Regions from separate parts of the Streptomyces spongiicola genome, predicted to be linked through region 3. Evidence: riboswitches for the same ligand, from Rfam matches in the RefSeq annotation. Region 3 holds a riboswitch; each other region holds the start of a gene.
The links. Region 3 has a riboswitch for cobalamin ahead of DDQ41_RS30095 (energy-coupling factor ABC transporter permease). Riboswitches for the same ligand answer to the same signal wherever they lie in the genome.
Positions count from the first base shown of each region.

Region 1: linked by a shared signal. The riboswitch ahead of DDQ41_RS12690 (hypothetical protein) and the one ahead of DDQ41_RS30095 (energy-coupling factor ABC transporter permease) in region 3 are both predicted to bind cobalamin.
Region 2: linked by a shared signal. The riboswitch ahead of DDQ41_RS23140 (ribonucleoside-diphosphate reductase subunit alpha) and the one ahead of DDQ41_RS30095 (energy-coupling factor ABC transporter permease) in region 3 are both predicted to bind cobalamin.
Region 4: linked by a shared signal. The riboswitch ahead of DDQ41_RS05695 (cobalamin biosynthesis protein) and the one ahead of DDQ41_RS30095 (energy-coupling factor ABC transporter permease) in region 3 are both predicted to bind cobalamin.

Region 1 covers NZ_CP029254.1:2,907,745-2,912,472, reverse strand. Annotated here, with positions in the region: gene DDQ41_RS12705 (aromatic ring-hydroxylating oxygenase subunit alpha) at 1-40, shown strand, start outside; gene DDQ41_RS12700 (IclR family transcriptional regulator) at 44-796, shown strand; partial or broken gene DDQ41_RS12695 (cold shock domain-containing protein) at 1,038-1,261, opposite strand; cobalamin riboswitch at 1,613-1,811, shown strand; gene DDQ41_RS12690 (hypothetical protein) at 1,852-2,241, shown strand; gene DDQ41_RS12685 (ABC transporter substrate-binding protein) at 2,581-3,573, shown strand; gene DDQ41_RS12675 (FecCD family ABC transporter permease) at 4,077-4,728, shown strand, end outside.
Region 2 covers NZ_CP029254.1:5,267,211-5,271,938, forward strand. Annotated here, with positions in the region: gene DDQ41_RS23135 (ribonucleotide-diphosphate reductase subunit beta) at 1-499, opposite strand, end outside; gene DDQ41_RS23140 (ribonucleoside-diphosphate reductase subunit alpha) at 556-2,970, opposite strand; cobalamin riboswitch at 3,096-3,243, opposite strand; gene DDQ41_RS23145 (YbdD/YjiX family protein) at 3,440-3,637, opposite strand; gene DDQ41_RS23150 (carbon starvation CstA family protein) at 3,806-4,728, opposite strand, start outside.
Region 3 covers NZ_CP029254.1:6,921,639-6,926,366, forward strand. Annotated here, with positions in the region: gene DDQ41_RS30080 (energy-coupling factor ABC transporter ATP-binding protein) at 1-751, opposite strand, end outside; gene cbiQ (cobalt ECF transporter T component CbiQ) at 748-1,497, opposite strand; gene DDQ41_RS30090 (energy-coupling factor ABC transporter substrate-binding protein) at 1,504-1,872, opposite strand; gene DDQ41_RS30095 (energy-coupling factor ABC transporter permease) at 1,869-2,561, opposite strand; cobalamin riboswitch at 2,591-2,810, opposite strand; gene dhaM (dihydroxyacetone kinase phosphoryl donor subunit DhaM) at 2,828-3,232, opposite strand; gene dhaL (dihydroxyacetone kinase subunit DhaL) at 3,229-3,825, opposite strand; gene dhaK (dihydroxyacetone kinase subunit DhaK) at 3,961-4,728, opposite strand, start outside.
Region 4 covers NZ_CP029254.1:1,314,803-1,319,530, forward strand. Annotated here, with positions in the region: gene DDQ41_RS05685 (inorganic phosphate transporter) at 216-1,574, shown strand; gene DDQ41_RS05690 (hypothetical protein) at 1,587-1,808, shown strand; cobalamin riboswitch at 1,960-2,121, shown strand; partial or broken gene DDQ41_RS05695 (cobalamin biosynthesis protein) at 2,153-2,407, shown strand; gene DDQ41_RS05700 (aldo/keto reductase) at 2,910-3,923, opposite strand; gene DDQ41_RS05705 (MerR family transcriptional regulator) at 3,930-4,385, opposite strand; gene DDQ41_RS05710 (serine hydrolase domain-containing protein) at 4,474-4,728, shown strand, end outside.

The DNA of each region.
Region 1 (4,728 bases), 4.0 Mb from region 3:
GTTCCAGCGCTTCGTGCTGGGCCGACTTCGGGAGGACTGAGAGATCAGCGAGTCACGTGATGCGGGATCGCGGACCCTCTCCCGGGGGCTCGCGATTCTGCGGCTCTTCGACGACGCACATCCGGAACTCACCCAGAGCGAGATAGCGGAGGCCCTCGACCTGCCCCTGCCGACCGTGCACCGGCTGTGCGCGACCCTCGTCGCCGAGGGCTTCCTGGCGCGCCCCGCGGGCACCCGCAGATTGCGGCTGGGCCCGCAGGTGGCCCGGATGGTCGGGCCGCTGATCGAGGGCATGGGCATGTCCGAGGCGGCGCGCGCGATCCTGCGCAGACTGGCGGAGGACACCGGGGAGACCGCGAACCTGGCCACCCTGGTCGGAAACGAGGTCGTCTACCTCGACTCCGCGCCCGGCCGCCATCTGCTCAGCCCGCGGGCCGAGCCGGGGCTGCGGGTGCCCGCGCACTGCACCGCGCTCGGCAAGTGCCTGCTCGCCCAACTGCCGGACGAGGAGGTGCTGCGACTCGTCGGGAAGGGGCCCTACGAGCGGCTGACGGATGCCACCCACACCACCTGGACCCAGCTGTCCAAGGCCCTGGACGAGGTCCGCGACGACGGCCTCTCCCGCTCGCTCGAGGAGTACGAGGTGGGGCTGGTCTCCTTCGCGGTGGCCCTGCCCGCGGCACCGGACGGCACCCTCTTCGGCATCAGCGTCTCGCTGCCGACGTCCCGGGCGGGACAGCGGCGCGAGATCGAACAGCGACTGCGCACGGCCACCGCGGTCCTGCGCCGCCGCTGACGCCCCGGCCGGCCCTGACACCCCGGGCCCGGGTGACCGCAACGGTCCCTGACACCCCGGGTCCGGGTGACCGCAACGGTCCCTGACGCCCCGGGTCCGGGTGACCGCAACGGTCCCTGACGCCCCGGGTCCGGGTGACCGCAACGGTCCCTGACACCGGGTCGGCGGCGGTCCGTTGCGGTCGTGGTCGCGGTCGCGGTCGTGGTCGCGCCGCCGCCCCGGTCGGCCCGGACCGTTGAGGTCACCCGGGCCGGGGCACGATGCCCGCCGCGCGGTAGTCGTACCCGTCCTGGCTGAAGCCGGGGGCTTCCCACCGGAGATCCACCGGCTGTCCCGGTGACAGCGTGCGGAAACCCGCCATCTCGATGCGGGAGTAGTGGCCCCGGCAGCCGCCGGGCGTCTCGCGGGAGTCGAGGACGCCCCACCCCTCTCGTCGCGCCACTCGCGGACCGTCGCGATCACCATGGGGGTACCCTACGGGCCCGGTGGGTGGCTGCCGCGTGCGGCGGGACGCCGCAGCACCGGCCTGCTTCCCTCCGGTGGGCTGCCGGCACCGACCGCACACTGCCGCGGCGGGCACCGGGCGTCGTCGTCCCGGTCCCGGTCCCGGTGTAGTCCCGGTTCCGGGCACCGGCGCGTACCGCTTCCCGACGCCGTTCCCCCGCAACGGCCCGCCGGAACCCGCCGATGCGGCCCACCGCCTCGCGACCACGGACGGGTCGCCTGTCCAGGGTGCGTGCGAGCCCTCGGCGCCGCGCGCTGCCTCTGTGCGCGGGCCGGGTGCGGCAGTTGCCCCCGGCCGGTGGACCGCGGGCGTATGACATGACGTGGTCTTCTGCCATGATGTCCGTGAAAAGGCGACGGCGGAACGAGGAAGCCGGTGTGAATCCGGCGCGGTCCCGCCACTGTGATCGGCGAGCGGATCCCGAACAGACCACTGCCCGTGTGCGGGTGGGAAGGCCGGGACGAGCACTGACCCGAGAGCCAGGAGACTCACGCGGTCGCCTCCTCGACACGACTGGGGCGGATCTCCCCGGAGAGGAGGGCTTGTCGTGATGCCCGTGGAGGTTTCCCGCGGCGGTTCGGTGCCGTGCCGGGTGGTGGTGTGCCGGGACTGCTGCTGCGGCAGCTCCAAGGTGACCGGCGTCGACCACCGTGAGCAGACCGCGCGTCTCGCTAAGGACGCCCCGGTCCGGATCACCGGCTGTCTCGACGTGTGCGATCAGGCGAACGTGATCGTGGTGCAGCCTTCGTCCGAGGGACGCGCCGCCGGCGGCCGGCCGGTCTGGTTCGGACTCGTCAACGACCCGGCCGCGACCGAGGACGTCGCCGCCTGGGTGCGGGCAGGCGGCCCCGGTGTCGCCGCGCTCACGGACATCCTCGACCTCTACGCCTTCACCCTGCCCCGGCGTGCCCGTTCAGCGCCGCTCCGCGACGCGGGCTGACCGGGCGACGCGGGCCGACCAGGCGACCCGACCTTGAGGCCGGCCCCCGGCATCGCGCGCCCGGGGGACCTCCGCCCTTCCTCAACGGGTCGGCCGGTCCACCCGGGTGAACCCGCCAACCCGGGTCGCCTCGCCTGCCCGGGTCGGCCGGTCTCCCCTGATGGGCGGGTCTGCCCGGGTCGGCCGGTCTCCCCGAATCCGCCCGCCTGACCGGTTCCGTGCTGCCTCCCGCACCCCGTCCCGCCCCGCCCCGTCCCGCCCCGCCCCGTCCCGTCTACCCGAATCCGGCCACGCTCCGGACCACCGTCCGGACCGTGCCATGGTGAGAGGACCCACACCATGCGCAAGCGTCCCGTATCCCTGCTGACGGCCATGGCCGCCGCGGCCCTGCTGGTATCCGGCTGTGGCGGGAGCGCCACCCGGGACGACGCCGCCCAGGCCGCCGGCCCCGCCGCCGAGGGCTTCCCCGTGACCGTCGCCAACTGCGGTGTGAAGACGACCTACCAGCGGCCTCCGCAGCGCGCGGTGTCGTTGAACCAGCATGCGACCGAGGTCCTGCTGGCACTGGGACTGGAGAAGTCGATGGTGGGCACGGCATACCTCGACGACAGGATCCTCCCCGAGTACCAGGAGGCGTATGACGGCATCGAGGTCATCGCGGAGCAGTACCCGTCCTTCGAGGCGCTGCTGGCGGCGGAACCGGACCTCGCCTACGGCGGCTTCGCCAGCACCTTCGACGAGAAGGAGGGCCGTGGCCGCGCCGCCCTGTCCAAGGCCGGGATCAACTCCTACCTCAACATCGAGGAGTGCCCGACCGGGCCCGTGACGATGGCCGCGATGGACCGGGAGATCCGGAACGTGGCCAGGATCTTCGGTGTGCCGGATCGGGCCGAGCAGCAGCTGAGGAAGCTCCATGGCACGCTGGAGGCGGTGGAGGACAAGCTCGCCGGGGCCAAGCCGGTGGAGGTCTTCGTCTACGACAGTGGCGACAAGACCGCCTTCACCGCGGGCGGGGCGGGCGTCGGCAACGAGATGATCAAGCGGGCCGGTGGAGTGAACCTCTTCGCCGACCTGGACAAGGCGTTCGGCGACGTGTCGTTCGAGCAGGTGGCCGAGCGCATGCCCGAGGTCGTCGTCATCTACGACTACGGTGACCAGACGGTCGAGGACAAGAAGAGGTTCCTGCTGGCGAACCCGGCACTCAAGGACGTACCCGCCATCAAGAACCGGCGGTTCGCGGTACTCCCGCTGTCGTCCACGGTCCTGGGGGTCCGGGTACCCTCCGGCGTCGAGTCCCTGGCCCGCCAGATCCACCCGGAACGCTTCAAGTGACCCGCCCGACCGACCCGACCGACCCGACCGGCGCCGCCGGTGCGACGGGCGCGGCCGTTGCGACGGGCGCGGCCGTTGCGACGGGCGTGACCGGGGTGACGGGCGTGACCGGGGTGACGGGCGTGACCGGGGTGACGGGCGTGACCGGGGTGACCGGGGTGACCGGCGCGGGCGACCCGGCCCGGGCGGACGGCGTGACCGACCCGACCGGCGCGGCCGTTGCGGCCGAGGTGACCGCTACTGCCGATGTAACTGATGCGACTTCTGTGGCCGTGGCGGCCAGGGCCGCAAAAGTGACCAGAGCCTCGGGAGCGAGGGAAGCCTCGGGAGTGACGGAAGCCTCGGGAGTGACGGAAGCCGTGGGAGCCACCGCAGCCGTCGACGCGGCCCCAGCCGTCGACGCGGCCGAGCGGACGAAAGCCGCAGCCACCGGCAGGCCGGGCGCCCGGACGGCGCCCGGGGCGGCGGCCCCTGTCCCGGGCCGCCCCGGGGTCCCCTACCCGCTGGTGCTGGCGCTGCTGGGCGCGCTCGTCGTGGTCTCGGCCACGTTCGGGATCGCGACCGGGTCCATCAGCGTCCCCGCCGACCAGGTCTGGGGCATCCTGCTGCACCGGGTGCATCCGGCGCCGGCCGACCCGACCTGGACACCGGTCCGCGAGACGATCGTCATCGACGTCCGCCTCCCCCGCGTACTGCTGGCCGGCGTCGTCGGAGCGGGCCTGGCGGTGTCCGGGATGGCCCTGCAGGCGCTGGTGCGCAATCCCCTCGCGGACCCGATGCTGCTCGGGGTCTCGTCGGGGGCCTCGGTCGGTGCGGTGCTGGTCGTCGTCTTCAACCTCACCCTGTTCGGCGCGTTCTCCCTACCGGTGGCGGCGTTCCTCGGCGCACTCGCCGCCCTGGTCGCCGTCTACCTCCTCGCCCGGTCCGGCGGCCGGATGACCACCGTCCGGCTCGTGCTGGCGGGCGTGGCGACAGCCGAGGTGCTGTCCGCACTGGCGAGCTTCCTGATCGTCACCTCCGACGACCCGCACAAGACGCAGTCGGCGTTGCGCTGGATGCTCGGCGGACTGGCCGGCACCACCTGGACGGTGCTGTGGATCCCCGTCGGCGCCGTCCTGCTCGGTACGGCCGTCCTGCTCGGCGTGTGCCGTCCGC
Region 2 (4,728 bases), 1.7 Mb from region 3:
GCAGGAAGCGGCGGCGGTCGGCCCGGCTCTCCAGCCGGTCGATCTTCTCGACCGAGTCCATCCACCGGAAGCAGAACCGGGCCTTCTCCCGGATCGACGGGATGTTCTCCACCGCGGCGAAGGCCGCGGCGCGGTCGTCCGGATCGGGCAGATAGGTGTCGAGCAGCGTCAGATAGAACTGGACGTGTACGGCCTCCTCGAAGAGCTGCCGCGACAGGTAGAGGCGCGCCTCGGGGGAGTTGATGTGCTTGTACAGCGTGAGCACCAGGTTGTTCGCGACGATCGAGTCGCCCGTCGCGAAGAAGGCGACCAGACGGCCGATCAGGTGCTGCTCGCCCGGGCTGAGCCTGGCGAGGTCGGCGACGTCCGAGTGGAGGTCGACCTCCTCCACCGTCCAGGTGTTCTTGATGGCGTCCCGGTAGCGGTCGTAGAAGTCCGGGTAGCGCATCGGGCGCAGTGTCAGCTCGAAGCCCGGATCGAGCAGGTTCTTGTCGTTCATAGCAGTCGGCGCGGGGCGCCGTCCTCCAGAGGTGGGGTGCGGATGGCGGGGCGGAGTTACTGGCAGGCCTCGCAGGACTCCGGGTTCTCCAGGGAGCAGGCGACGGCCTCGGGGTCGGCGGCCTGCTGGACGGGGATGGTGGCGTCCGGGATGGTGGCGGCCGGGGTCGTGCCCGAGGCGGCCGGGGTCGTGCCCGAGGCGGCCCGGGCGATCCGGGTCGCGGGGCGGGACCGCAGGTAGTACGTGGTCTTCAGGCCCTGCTTCCAGGCGTACGCGTACATCGAGGAGAGCTTGCCGATGGTCGGCGTCTCCATGAACAGGTTCAGCGACTGCGACTGGTCGAGGAACGGGGTGCGGGCCGCGGCCATGTCGATCAGGCCGCGCTGCGGGATCTCCCAGGCGGTCCGGTACAGCTCCCGCACCTCGGCCGGGATCCAGTTCAGGCCCTGCACCGAGCCGCCGGAGTCGCGCAGCGCCTCCCTGGTCTGCGCGTCCCACACGCCGAGCCGCTTCAGGTCGTCCACCAGGTAGGAGTTCACCTGGAGGAACTCGCCCGACAGCGTCTCGCGCTTGAAGAGGTTGGAGACCTGCGGCTCGATGCACTCGTACACACCCGCGATCGACGCGATGGTGGCGGTCGGCGCGATGGCGAGCAGCAGCGAGTTGCGCATGCCGGTGTCCGCGACCCGTTCGCGCAGCGCGGCCCAGCGCTCGGGCCAGGCGAAACGCGCGTCGTAGTGGTCGGGGTGCAGCACACCCCGGGCGGTGCGGGTCCGCTCCCAGGCCGGGAGCGGACCGTGGCGCTCGGCCAGGTCGCAGGACGCCTCGTAGGCGGCCAGCATGATCCGCTCGGCGATGCGCGTGGACAGGGCCTTCGCCGCGGCGGAGTCGAAGGGCAGGCGCAGCTTGAAGAAGACGTCCTGGAGGCCCATCGCGCCGAGGCCCACCGGGCGCCACCTGGCGTTGGAGCGGCCGGCCTGCTCGGTCGGGTAGTAGTTGATGTCGACGACCCGGTCGAGGAAGGTCACGGCGGTGCGGACGGTGTCGTCCAGCCGCGCCCAGTCGATCACCTCCTCGCCGTCGGCGGCGTCCCGCACGACGAACGCGCCGAGGTTCACCGAGCCGAGGTTGCAGACGGCGGTCTCGCCGTCGTCGGTCACCTCGATGATCTCGGTGCACAGGTTGGAGGAGTGGACGACGGTCCCGGGCTCCGCGGTCTGGTTGGCCGTGCGGTTGGACGCGTCCTTGAAGGTCATCCAGCCGTTGCCGGTCTGTGCGAGGGTGCGCATCATGCGCCCGTACAGCTCGCGGGCGGGGATGGTGCGGCGGGCGAGCCCGGCGGCCTCCGCCCTGCGGTACGCGGCGTCGAAGTCGTCGCCCCAGAGGTCGGCGAGTTCCGGTACGTCGGCGGGGGAGAACAGCGACCAGTCGCTGTCGGCGTTCACCCGGCGCATGAACTCGTCGGGGATCCAGTGCGCCAGGTTGAGGTTGTGCGTGCGGCGCGCCTCCTCGCCCGTGTTGTCGCGCAGCTCCAGGAACTCCTCGATGTCCGCGTGCCAGGTCTCCAGGTACACGCACGCCGCGCCCTTGCGCCGGCCGCCCTGGTTGACGGCGGCCACCGACGAGTCCAGTGTGCGCAGGAACGGCACGATTCCGTTGGAGTGGCCGTTGGTGCCCCGGATGAGCGAACCGCGGGAGCGGATCCGGGAGTACGACAGGCCGATGCCGCCGGCGTGCTTCGAGAGCCGCGCCACCTGGTGGTAGCGCTGGTAGATGGAGTCCAGCTCGTCGAGCGGGGAGTCCAGCAGGTAGCAGGACGACATCTGGGGGTGCCGGGTGCCGGAGTTGAAGAGGGTGGGGGAGGACGGCAGGTAGTCGAGGCGGCTCATCAGCCCGTAGAGGGAGGCCACTTCCTCCAGCGCGCGCGGGGTGTCGTCCTCGGCGAGACCGCAGGCGACGCGCAGCATGAAGTACTGCGGGGTCTCGACGACCTTGCGGGTGATCGGGTGCCGGAGCAGATAGCGGCTGTAGAGGGTGCGCAGGCCGAAGTACCCGAAGCGGTCGTCGGCGCCCGGGTCGACCAGCGCGTCGAGGCGCCGGGCGTGCGTCTGGACGAAGACGGCCGTGCGGTCCGCGATCAGCCCCTCGCGGTGGCCGACGGCGATCGAGCCGGAGAACGCGGAGGCGCCCTGGCCGGCCGCCTCTTCGGCGATGGCGAGGGTGAGCAGTCGTGCCGCGAGCCGGGAGTACGCCGGGTCCTCGGAGATCAGGCCGGCGGCCGCCTCCGTGGCCAGTTCGCGCAGTTCGGCCTCGTCCGATCCCGCGTGACGGCCCCGGAGGGCGGCCCCGGCCACCCGGCCGGGGTCGGTGTCGGGCAGGTCGGAGGTGAGTTCGGTCAGGGTCCGCAGAAGCGCGGTGCCTGGTCCGTCGGCGAGCTGCGCTGAAGCAGGATCGGGCGGCGCGATGGTCACGGGGTGCTCTCCCTCGCTCGGCTGGGGGCCGGCGGGGCAGGGGCACGGACGCACACCCGGGCAGGGCGGACCGCGTCCACCGGCCTGTTCCGCGAGGCCCGGACGTCTGGGCACCCGGGCCGGACGGTCCGGGCGCACCGCCGGCAGGTTCTCGGACTCACCCGGGCGTGCGGGTCCTGGTCTCGGACCAGCGCACACCGGTACACCGTTGCGGGACAGTTCCGGATTCCCACCGGATTCCCCTGCGTCGACAGCGAGGATGAGCATACATGTAGGGGGGGTGAGTTGAGGTACCCCCCACATCTTGTGTCGTGACCCGCTCAGAGCTTCAGGCGTGGCTGAGCGGGGGCGGCAGCCCGGGCACGGGTCTCCCGCCTCCGTCCCGTGCGGGGAAGGGGCACGCGGACGGGCCTCCGGCCCTCCCCGGGGGAGGCGCGGAGGCCCGTGGACGGCCGGCCGGACCGGGTGCTCAGCAGCAGCGGAATCCCTTGCGGGGGTCGGCCTCCCGTTCGTCCGTGCGGCGGCGTTCGAACTCGCGGCGGGACATCACCTCCGCGTCGGGGTCGTGCGCCCGGGTGTGGGCCACATAGCGGTCGTACACCGACTCGCCCGAGACCTCGCGCACGTACCAGCGGACCCAGCGCACCGCGCGCCGTACGCCGCGCACCACCGCCGCACCCGCCCTGCCCGCCGTACCCGCCGTACCCGCCCTGCCCGCCGTACCCGCCCGTCCCGCCGTACCCGTCATGCGCGCCCCACCCGTCCTGTCATACCCGCCGTACCCGCCCGTCCCGTCCCGCCCTGCCCGCCCCACCCGTCATGCGCGCCACGGTGCTCACGTCCTGCCGCTTCCGGCGGCCTCCCGGTCCGGGGCGCCGGCGCCGGCGCCGACCGCCGCGAGTTCCGCCTTCTCCTCCTTCGTGGCGAACAGTCCGGCGGGTGCGACGAGCTTCGACTCGACGTACGGGACCTCGGCGAGCCGGACGGTCTCCGGCCTGCTGATCGCCCGGAAGCAGACCCGGGCGGCGTCCGCCAGGACCACCACGATGAGGAGGGCGAACAGTGCCGAGAGCACACCGTCGACGGTCGAGTTGGTGACGATGGTGTGCATGTCGTCCATCGACTTGGCCGGGGCCAGCACCTCGCCGGAGTCGATGCCCGCCCGGTACTTCTCGCGCTGGGAGAAGAAGCCCACCTTCGGGTCGCCGGAGAAGACCTTCTGCCAGCTCGCGGTGAGGGTGACCGTGGCGTCCCAGGCGAGCGGGACGGCCGTGACCCACGCCCACTTGAGGCGTCCGGACTTCACCAGCAGCGTGGTGCAGACCGCGAGGGCGACGGCCGCGAGGAGCTGGTTGGCGATGCCGAAGAGCGGGAAGAGCTGGTTGATGCCCCCGAGCGGGTCGTGTACGCCGACCCAGAGGAAGTAGCCCCAGCCGCCGACGACGACCGCGCTGGCGAACCAGACGCCGGGCTTCCAGCTGATGCGCTTCATCGGCTGGTAGACGTTGCCGAGCGAGTCCTGCAGCATGAACCGCCCCACGCGGGTGCCGGCGTCGAGCGTGGTGAGGATGAAGAGCGCCTCGAACATGATCGCGAAGTGGTACCAGAACGCCTTCATCCCGGCGCCGCCGACGACCGCGGAGAAGATCTCCGACATGCCGAGCGCGAAGGTCGGCGCACCGCCGGTGCGGGAGAGCAGGCTCGCCTCCTCGACGTCCCCGGCGGCCTGGGTGAGTTGCTCGGGGGTGACGGTGAAGC
Region 3 (4,728 bases):
GCAGCCGGGCCCCCTCCAGCAGCCCCCGGTCCGCCAGCAGCTCCGCCACCGGCCCGGTCCGCAGCCCGGCCGGGGACAGCACGGCCGCGTCGTCGGCCCAGCGCAGCGCCAGGTCCACGTCGTGCGTGGCCATCACCACGGTCGTGCCGGACTCCCCGAGCCGCTCCAGCACCGCCAGCAGCCTCTCCTGGCCGTGCGGGTCGAGCCCGGCCGTCGGCTCGTCCAGGACCAGCACCCGCGGCCGCATCGCCACCGCGCCCGCGATCGCGGCCCGTTTCCGCTGCCCGTACGACAGCAGATGCGTCGGACGGTCCGCGAGCGCCGCGATGTCCAGCGCGTCGAGCGCCCCGGCCACCCGGGCCCGCACCTCCGGCTCCGGCAGCCCCAGGTTCATCGGCCCGAACGACACGTCCTGGGCCACGGAGGCGGCGAACAACTGGTCGTCCGGGTCCTGCACCACCAGCTGCACGGTCGTCCGGAGCCGGGTGAGCCCTGCGCGGTCGTACGCCACCGGCTCGCCGTCCAGCAGCAGCCGCCCCTCACCGCAGCGCAGCCCGCCGCTCAGCAGCCGCATCAGGGTCGTCTTCCCGCTCCCGTTGCGGCCCAGCAGCGCCAGGCACCGCCCGCCGGCCACGGCGAGGTCGACACCGCGCAGCACCGGCGGGCCGTCCGGGTAGGAGAACCCGGCGCCGGCCAGTTCCACCACGGGGACCGCGCCCCCGCGAGCGTGCGCGTCCACGGAACCGCTCACAGCACGGACCTTTCCAGTACGAGGGTGACGGCGACGAGTCCCGCGAGCAGCCCCGCGGTCGCCGCCAGGAAGCGCACGGACACCGCCGCCGGCGGCACCAGGACCCGCAGCGTCCCGTCGTAGCCCCGCCCGGCGAGCCCCGTCTGCAACCGCTGCGCCCGGTCGAAGGCGCGCACGAACGCCGTGGCGGCGAGCCCCGCGAGGGACCGCCAGGCCGCCGCCCGGGTGGTGTGGCCGAGCCGGGCGGCCTGCGCCTGGCGGATCCGGTGCACCGCGTCCAGCAGCAGGAACGCGATGCGGTACATCACGAGCGCCACGTCCACGACCGGCCCCGGCACCCCGGCCCGGGCCAGCCGGGGCAGCAGGTCGGACATCGGCGTGGTGAACGCGAACAGCAGCACCCCGAGCGAGGCCGCCGACGTCCGCAGCAGCAGCCGGGCCGCGTGCGGGGGCCCGTCGGGGGCGAGCGCCACGAAGCCGTCCGGGCCGCCCACCGCGAACAGCAGCGGAACCGCGCCCGTGACGCAGAACCCCAGCGGGATGCGCCACGCCCGCCACAGCCGCCGGGGCGCCACCCCGGCGGGCCCGAGCAGCACCGCGACCGCGGCCGCCGCCACCAGGACGGCACCCGGCCACGGCGGCAGCGCGACGGCGCAGACCGTCAGGCCCAGGCCGAGCGCCGCCTTCTCGCCCGGATGGCGGCCGCGCCAGCGGCTGCCGTGCGCCGCCGCGTCGATCGGCAGCATCGGGGACTACGCGCCCGCGCCGGCGGAATCGGCCGCACCGGCGGCGGGCGTCCGGGCGTCCCGCGCGGCCGCCACCCGGGCCCCGCCCTGCCGGCGGCCCCTGCGCAACCCGAAGTAGTACGCGAGGACACCCGCGCCCAGAGCGGCCTGGAGGGCGAACAGGGCCGACTCGACCTCCCCGGACGGCGGCTCGTACAACGGGGCGAACCAGGGCTCGTAGTCCGGGGCGATCTCCGTGATCGCGGCCTCCGCCTCACCGTCGGCGCCGGCGAAGGGCTCCTCCTTGTGGTCGCCCAGACCCAGCGCCAGCGGCAGCACGGCCAGCGCGGCCACGATCGCCAGCAGCAGTGTGTTGATCTTCGCGTTGCGGCTCATCGGACCGCGGCCTCCTTCTCCGCCCCGCCCTGGAGGAGCACCCCGAGCCGGGTCAGCTCGCCCTTGCTGGACCGCACCAGCAGCCGCATCACCAGGACGGTCAGCAGGCCCTCGCTGACCGCCAGCGGCACCTGGGTGACCGCGAAGATGCCGCCGAACTTGGCCAGGGCGCCCACCACACCGCTGCCCGGGTCGGGGAACGCCAGCGCAAGCTGCACGCTGGTGACGCAGTACGTGGACAGGTCGGCGGTGAACGCACCGGAGAACACCGCCACCATCAGCGGCGCCCCGGACCGCCGCAGCAGCACGTACACCCCGAACCCGGCCCAGGGCCCCACGACCGCCAGCGAGAAGACGTTCGCGCCGAGCGTGGTCAGGCCCCCGTGGGCCAGCAGCAGCGCCTGGAAGAGCAGGGTGATCGTGCCGAGCACCGCCATGATCGGCGGCCGGAACAGTATCGCGCCCAGTCCGGTGCCGGTCGGATGGGAGCAACTGCCCGTCACCGAAGGGATCTTGAGCGCCGACAGTACGAAGGTGAAGGCGCCGGCCGCGCCGAGCAGCAGCGTGGACTCGGGGTTCGCCCTGACCTCGCGGGTCAGCGCCCGTACGCCGTGGATCACGAAGGGGGCGGACGCGGCGGCCCAGGCGGCCGCGTGCACAGGGGGCAGATAGCCCTCGGCTATATGCATGGGTAGGGAGACCTCTCCAGCACCTCGTGGATGGACAACGCGCCCCGGCCGGTCTCCTGGCTGACGGGTCATGCCGCCCGGGCTCCGCCTTCCCGGACACCGCGGTCTCCCGCGGCCGTCCAGTGGCTTCCTCGCGGAGAGAGCCGGACTTCCCGATCACAGTGGCGAGGGCCGCACCGGTACTCCACCGGTTTCCCGTTCACCAAGGCCCTGCGACACTAGTGCGTTGACCAGGTGCATCACAAGCCGCGTACGGATGCGTACGGTCACACCTTGCGGTAGCCGTACGCCTCCTCCGCCGCCGTCACCACCGCGTCCAGATCCGCTCCGGCGGACGCCGTGACCACCGCCGCGACGGCCCCCTCGACGAACGGCGCGTCCACGAGCCTGGTGCCCTCCGGGAGTTCGTCCCCCTCGGCCAGCAGCGCCTTCACCGTCAGCACCGCGCTGCCGATGTCCACCAGCACGGCCACCCCCGCCCCCCGGTCCACCTCGCGCGCGGCGCGGGCGGTCGAGTCCGCACTGGTGCCGAGGCCGCCGTCCGCGGTGCCGCCGGCCGCCGCCACCGGCACCCCGTCGCCCGAGCCGGCCAGCCTCCGGGCGAGATCGGCGACCGCCGCGGCGACCTGCGCGCTGTGCGAGACGAGGACGATCCCCACCACACCGGTCATCGCGCGGCCTCCTCGAGGGCGCCGACCAGCAGGGCGGAGGACGCCGCCCCCGGATCCCGGTGCCCGACGCTGCGTTCGCCCAGATAGCTCGCGCGGCCCTTGCGGGCCAGCATCGGCACGGTCGCGGCCGCACCGTCCTCCGCGGCCGCGCGCGCAGCCGCGAAGGACTCGTCCAGCGCCGCCGCCGCCGGCTCCAGCGCGTCCAGCATCGTCTTGTCCCCGGCCTTCGCGCCGCCGAGCCGGGCCACCGCCGCGATCCCCGCGCGCAGCGCCTCGGCGAGCTGCGCCCGCGACACCCCGGCCTCGTCGCCGAGCGCCTTGCCGGCACGCCGCAGCAGCGTCCCGTACAGCGGCCCCGAAGCCCCGCCGACCGTGGAGATCAGCCGGCGCCCCGCCAGCGTCAGTACGGCACCCGGAGTGTCCGGCGCGTCCTTCTCCAGCGCGGCCGCCACCGCCGTGAAACCCCGCCGCATATTGGTCCCGTGGTCGGCGTCCCCGATCGCGGCGTCCAACTCGGTGAGCCGCGCGGCCTCCCGGTCCACCGCCCGCGCGAGGGCGTTCATCCAGCGGAGGAAGAACTCCGCGTCGAGCACCGCGTCTGCGTCCGCTTCTCGTGGCACGTCGGCTCCCTTGTGCACGTCGGCTCCCTTGTGCGCGTCGTCGCGGCCCGCGGACGCGGCACCGCCCTCGCCGCCCGGGCCGGGAACTCCGCCCGGGCCGGGCACGGTTCAGCGGCCCCAGCGCAGCGCGGGCGTCTCCACGGGGGCGTCCCACAGCCGCAGGATCTCCTCGTCCGCCTCGCACAGCGTCACCGAGCAGCCGGCCATGTCGAGCGAGGTGACGTAGTTCCCGACCAGGGTCCGGGCCACCGGCACACCGCGCTCGGCGAGCACCCGGTGGACCTCCGCGCCGAACCCGTACAGCTCCAGCAGCGGCGTCGCGCCCATGCCGTTGACCAGCGCCAGCACCGGACTCGACGGCCTCAGGTCGTCGAGGACCGCCTCCACGGTGAAGTCCGCGATCTCGCGCGAGGTCATCATCGGCCGCCGTTCACGGCCGGGCTCGCCGTGGATGCCGATCCCCAACTCCAGCTCGCCGGCAGGCAGGTCGAACGTCGGGGTGCCCCTGGCCGGGGTGGTGACGGCGCTGAGCGCGACACCGAAGCTGCGCGACCGCTCGTCGACCCGGCGGGCGACCGCCTCGACCCGCTCCAGCGGGGCGCCCTCCTCGGCCGCGGCGCCCGCGATCTTCTCCACGAAGAGCGTCGCGCCCGTGCCGCGCCGGCCCGCCGTGTACAGGCTGTCCCGGACGGCCACGTCGTCGTCGACGAGCACCTTGGCCACCTGGACGCCCTCGTCCTCGGCGAGCTCCTGCGCCATGTCGAAGTTCAGCACGTCGCCCGTGTAGTTCTTCACCACGAAGAGCACACCCGCCCCGCTGTCCACCGCCGCCGCGGCCCGGGCCATCTGGTCCGGCACCGGGGACGTGAACACCTC
Region 4 (4,728 bases), 5.6 Mb from region 3:
CCGCCGGAGAGCGCTACAGGCCCGCAGTTCGGGGCGATCGCATGGGGCGCACACCCGCCCCGGGGGCTCCGGGGTGCCGCCGCGAACACAAGCGGAGGGACCGCAACCCACTTGGAGACACTCCGCAGCCCATCCCAGTTCACCTTCCGTTCACTCTGCGACCCTACGTTCACCCGCGCCACTACCATCCGAACGATTGCCTGGGTACCCGGTTCATGGAGCACATCACCCTGCTGCTCGCGATTGTCGTCGTGACAGCACTCGTGTTCGATTTCACGAACGGCTTCCACGACACCGCCAACGCCATGGCGACGACCATCTCGACGGGTGCGATGAGACCGAAGGCGGCAGTGGCGATGTCCGCCGTGCTGAACCTGGTCGGCGCGTTCCTCTCCGTCGAGGTCGCCAAGACGATCTCGGGCGGCATCATCAACGAGGAGGGCATCCGCCCAGAAGTGATCTTCGCCGCTCTCGTCGGCGCGATCCTCTGGAACCTGCTGACCTGGCTGCTGGGCCTCCCGTCCAGTTCCTCCCACGCCCTCTTCGGCGGTCTCATCGGCGCGGCCGTGATGTCCGCCGGGTTCTCGGCCGTCAACGGCGGCACGATCGTCACCAAGGTCCTGATCCCGGCCGTCGCGGCCCCGCTCGTCGCCGGTCTCGCGGCCCTCGTCGCCACCAGGCTGACGTACCGGATCGGCGGCACCACCGAGGACCGGTCCACCTCCAAGGGCTACCGCGCCGGGCAGATCGCCTCCGCCGGCCTGGTGTCCCTCGCCCACGGCACCAACGACGCGCAGAAGACCATGGGCGTCATCACTCTGGCCCTGGTCACCGGGGGCGTCCTCGCGCCCGGCTCGAACCCCCCGATGTGGGTCATCGTCTCCGCCGGCGTCGCGATCGCGCTCGGCACCTACCTCGGCGGCTGGCGCATCATCCGCACCATGGGCAAGGGGCTGACCGACCTCCAGCCGCAGCAGGGCTTCGCCGCGCAGACCAGCGCCGCGACGGTCATCCTGGCCTCCTCGAACCTCGGCTTCTCGCTCTCCACCACCCAGTCCTGCTCGGGTGCCGTGATGGGCGCGGGCCTCGGCCGCAAGGGCGGTGTGGTCCGCTGGTCCACCGCCACCAGGATGTTCGTCGCCTGGGGCCTCACCCTGCCCGCCGCCGGCCTGGTCGCCGCGGCCGCGGAGTTCCTGACCAAGCAGGGCGCCTGGGGCATCGCCGCCGTGGCCGTGCTGCTCGTCGCGGGCTCCGGGGCCATCTGGGTGATCTCGCGCCGCAAGCCGGTCGACCACACCAACGTCACGGACGACGAGATCGCGCCCGCGGGCGTCGTCACCACCGCCATCGCGGCCGTCTCCCCGCCCCCGGCCGGCGCCGCCGCGACCCAGGTGGCCGGGCCCGGGTCAGAGACGCCGGACGCCGCCGGAACCCCCAACACCGCCGAGACCCCGAACGCCGCCGGAACCCCGAACGCCGCCGCCGGGATCGCGGCGACCGAGCCCGGGGCGCTGAAGGCCGCCTTCCCGGCCCAGTCCTCCGAGTCCGCTCCGGCGCCCGCCGCCACGGTGTAAGGAAAGAACGACATGAAGATCGACTGGGCAGCTCTGGGCTCCGTCTTCGGCGTGAGCCTCGTCGTGACCGTCGCCCTGGTGGGCCTGTTCACCCTGGGCATCGCGGGCCTCTCCAAGCAGGAGGCCGCGGCCGCTCGGGGAGGCTCGGCCGGCCTCGCCCGCACGGGCGCGTACGCCTGCTTCGCGCTCTGCGCGGCGGCGGTGGCCTTCGGGATCTACCTGATCGTGGTCTGACGCCGCGGCACGACCTCCCACCGGGGCCGGGCACACCCACCGGGTGTACCCGGCCCCACCCGTGTGCCCGGCCCCACCCGTGTACGCGCCCCGCACCCGCGCCCCGGGGCGGTGCGCCCCGTCCCGTCGCAGGTCAAGGGCGAGTTGACGGGCGTTCGGGGCCCGTGGTGGACTTCCGGGGCCACTTACGGCGGCAGAAGAGGAAGCCGGCGCGAATCCGGCGCGGTCCCGCCACTGTCACGGGTGCGCTCCCCCTCGCGGAGCACCAGGGAGCACCCCGGAGCCAGGAACTCCTCGCCGCCGGTCACGTCGAGCCAGGGCGCGGACCCTGAGTGAGGACGAACATGCCTGCCGAAGCAGGAGGGCCGGCTCCGCCGCGCCCGGACATCACGTTCGCGTACGGCGCCGCCGCCGGACTGGCCGGCGACCTGCTCCTCGGCGATCCACGCCGCGGGCACCCGGTCGCGGTCTTCGGCCGGGCGGCCGCCGCGGTCGAACGGGGACTCTGGCACGACCACCGCGGCTGGGGCGCACTGCACACCGCGGTGTGCGCCGGCGCCGCGGTCGCCGCGGGCGCGCTGGCCGCGGCATCCGCGCGCCGGTGATCCGGCACGGCCGCCCGGGAAGTCGGCCCGTTATGGGGCACGAGGTTGGCGCGCCGGGGTTTCCGCCGATGCCGCACGGTGTTTCGCCGCGGTGACGAAGCGGGCGGGCGTGTTACACGCCCATGAAGCGAAGGGTCACGGGAAGGTCACGCGCGTATCCTCCGCGAGAAGCGGGACCGGCGCGACGGCCACCCGGTTGACCTGGCGTGGGGAGCCGAGTCGGGCGGTAGGGGCGCCGCGCTCCGGGGCCCAGGGTGTCCCGGGCCCGGGGTGACCCGGGCCCGGGGTGTCCGGGCGTCCCCGCGGCATCCCCGCGGCACTCCCGGCACCCCTCGCCGTCCTCTCGGCCTCCCCCGGCCGAGTGCCCCCCACCCGGCCGCGGGCGCCCCGCCCGGCCCAACGCCCCGCCGGAGCAGGCGATCCGGGCACGGGACCCACCGGAGCCGGTGATCCCCGCCAGGGGGCGCGCGGTCCGCCGCCGGGCCCCGTGAGCGTGCTACTCGCGGGAGTCCGACGTCGAGGACATGTCCGGGTACCTGTCTCCCACCACCCGCTCCGCGATCGGCTCCAGCAGCGCCAGCTCGTCCCGTGTGAGCGTGATCCGCGTGGCCGCGACGTTCTCCTCCAGACGCCCGCGGCTGCGGGTGCCCGGGATGGGGACGACCGGCAGACCGTGGACCTCGGCCCGCCGCTGGACCCAGGCGAGGGCTATCTGCGCGGGCGTCGCACCGTGCGCGGCGGCGATCTTGCGGACGGGCTCCAGCAGCGCCGCGTTCGCCGCGGCGGCGTCGCCGGTGAAACGCGGCTGGTAGCGCCGGAAGTCGTCCCCGGGAAGCTCTGCCGCGTCCGCGAACGAGCCGGTGAGGAAGCCGCGGCCGAGTGGCGAGTACGGCACCAGCGCCACCCCCAGCGCCGCGGCGGCGCCCACCGCGCTCCGCTCGGCGGAGCGGCTGAACAGGGACCACTCCGACTGGAGTGCGGCGATGGGGTGGACGGCGTGCGCCTCGCGCAGTTCAGCGCCGGTCACCTCGCTGAGGCCGAGGTGGCGGACCTTGCCGGCCCGCACCAACTCGGCCATCGCGCCGACGGATTCGGCCAGCGGCACCGCGGGGTCGCGACGGTGCATGTAGTAGAGGTCGATCGCGTCCACGCCGAGCCGGCGGAGGCTCGCCTCGGCCGCCTCGCGGATGTAGGCGGGGTCGTTGCTGATGCCCCGGAAGGACGCGTCGCCGGCGTCCCGGACGACGGAGAACTTCGTGGCGAGGGTGATCTCGCCCCGGTGCGCCGCCAGGAAGGGCCTGAGGAACTCCTCGTTGGCGCCGTTCCCGTACATGTCGGCCGTGTCGAGAAGGGTGACACCCGCCTCCAGCGCCGCCTCCAGGGTGTCGCGTGCCGCGGCCTCGTCGGTGTCGCCGTAGAACTCGCTCATGCCCATGCAGCCGAGCCCCTGCACTCCGACCTCGGGGCCGTCCGTACCGAGCCGTACCTTTTCGATCATGCTCTCCGTCATCGGGGCTCAGGCCCTCTCCGGCGCCCGCCGGGCGCCCGCATAGAAATCGATCTTGTAGTCCAGCACGGCGAGCGTGCCCTGGAGTTCGGCGATCCGTGCGCGGACGTCGCGCCTGGTCGACTCCAGCAGCTCCCGCCGCTGCTCCCGGGTGTGGTCCCCCTCGCGCGCCAGCTCGGCGTAGCGGACCATGTCCGCCACCGGCATACCGGTACGCCGGAGCTTGCCGACGAAGGCCAGCCAGTCCAGGTCGCGGTTGCTGAAGCGCCGCTGCCCGGTGTGCGAGCGGTCGATGTGCGGCGTCAGGCCGATCCGCTCGTACCAGCGCAGCGTGTGCGCGCTCAGGCCGGTCCAGTCGGCGACCTCGCCGATGGTGTACTGGTCCTGCCCGTCGGGCCGGGGGTGGGCGGGTGGCGCCGATACGCGTCCTTCGCCCGTCGCGGTTGGGGTCTCCAGCACCGTCATGCCTCCACGCTAGAAGGTTCGAGTGCACTCCAGGCAAGCGGGAACCCGGCGGTTACGCCCCGGGCGGCGGCTGGTTACCCTCGTGACCATGCAGAGCCTGGCGTTGATCGAGAACTGGCCCGTCCCCACCGCGGCCGCCGCCGTCGTGCGCGCGGACGGCACCGTCGCCGGTGCCCACGGCCCGACGGGGCACCGCTTCCCGCTGGCCTCGGTCACCAAGCCGCTCGCGGCCTACGCCGCGCTCGTCGCCTTCGAGGAGGGCGCGGTGGAGCTGGACGAGCCGGCCGGGCCCGACGGCTGCACCGTGCGGCACCTGCTCGCGCACACCAGCGGGCTCGCCTTC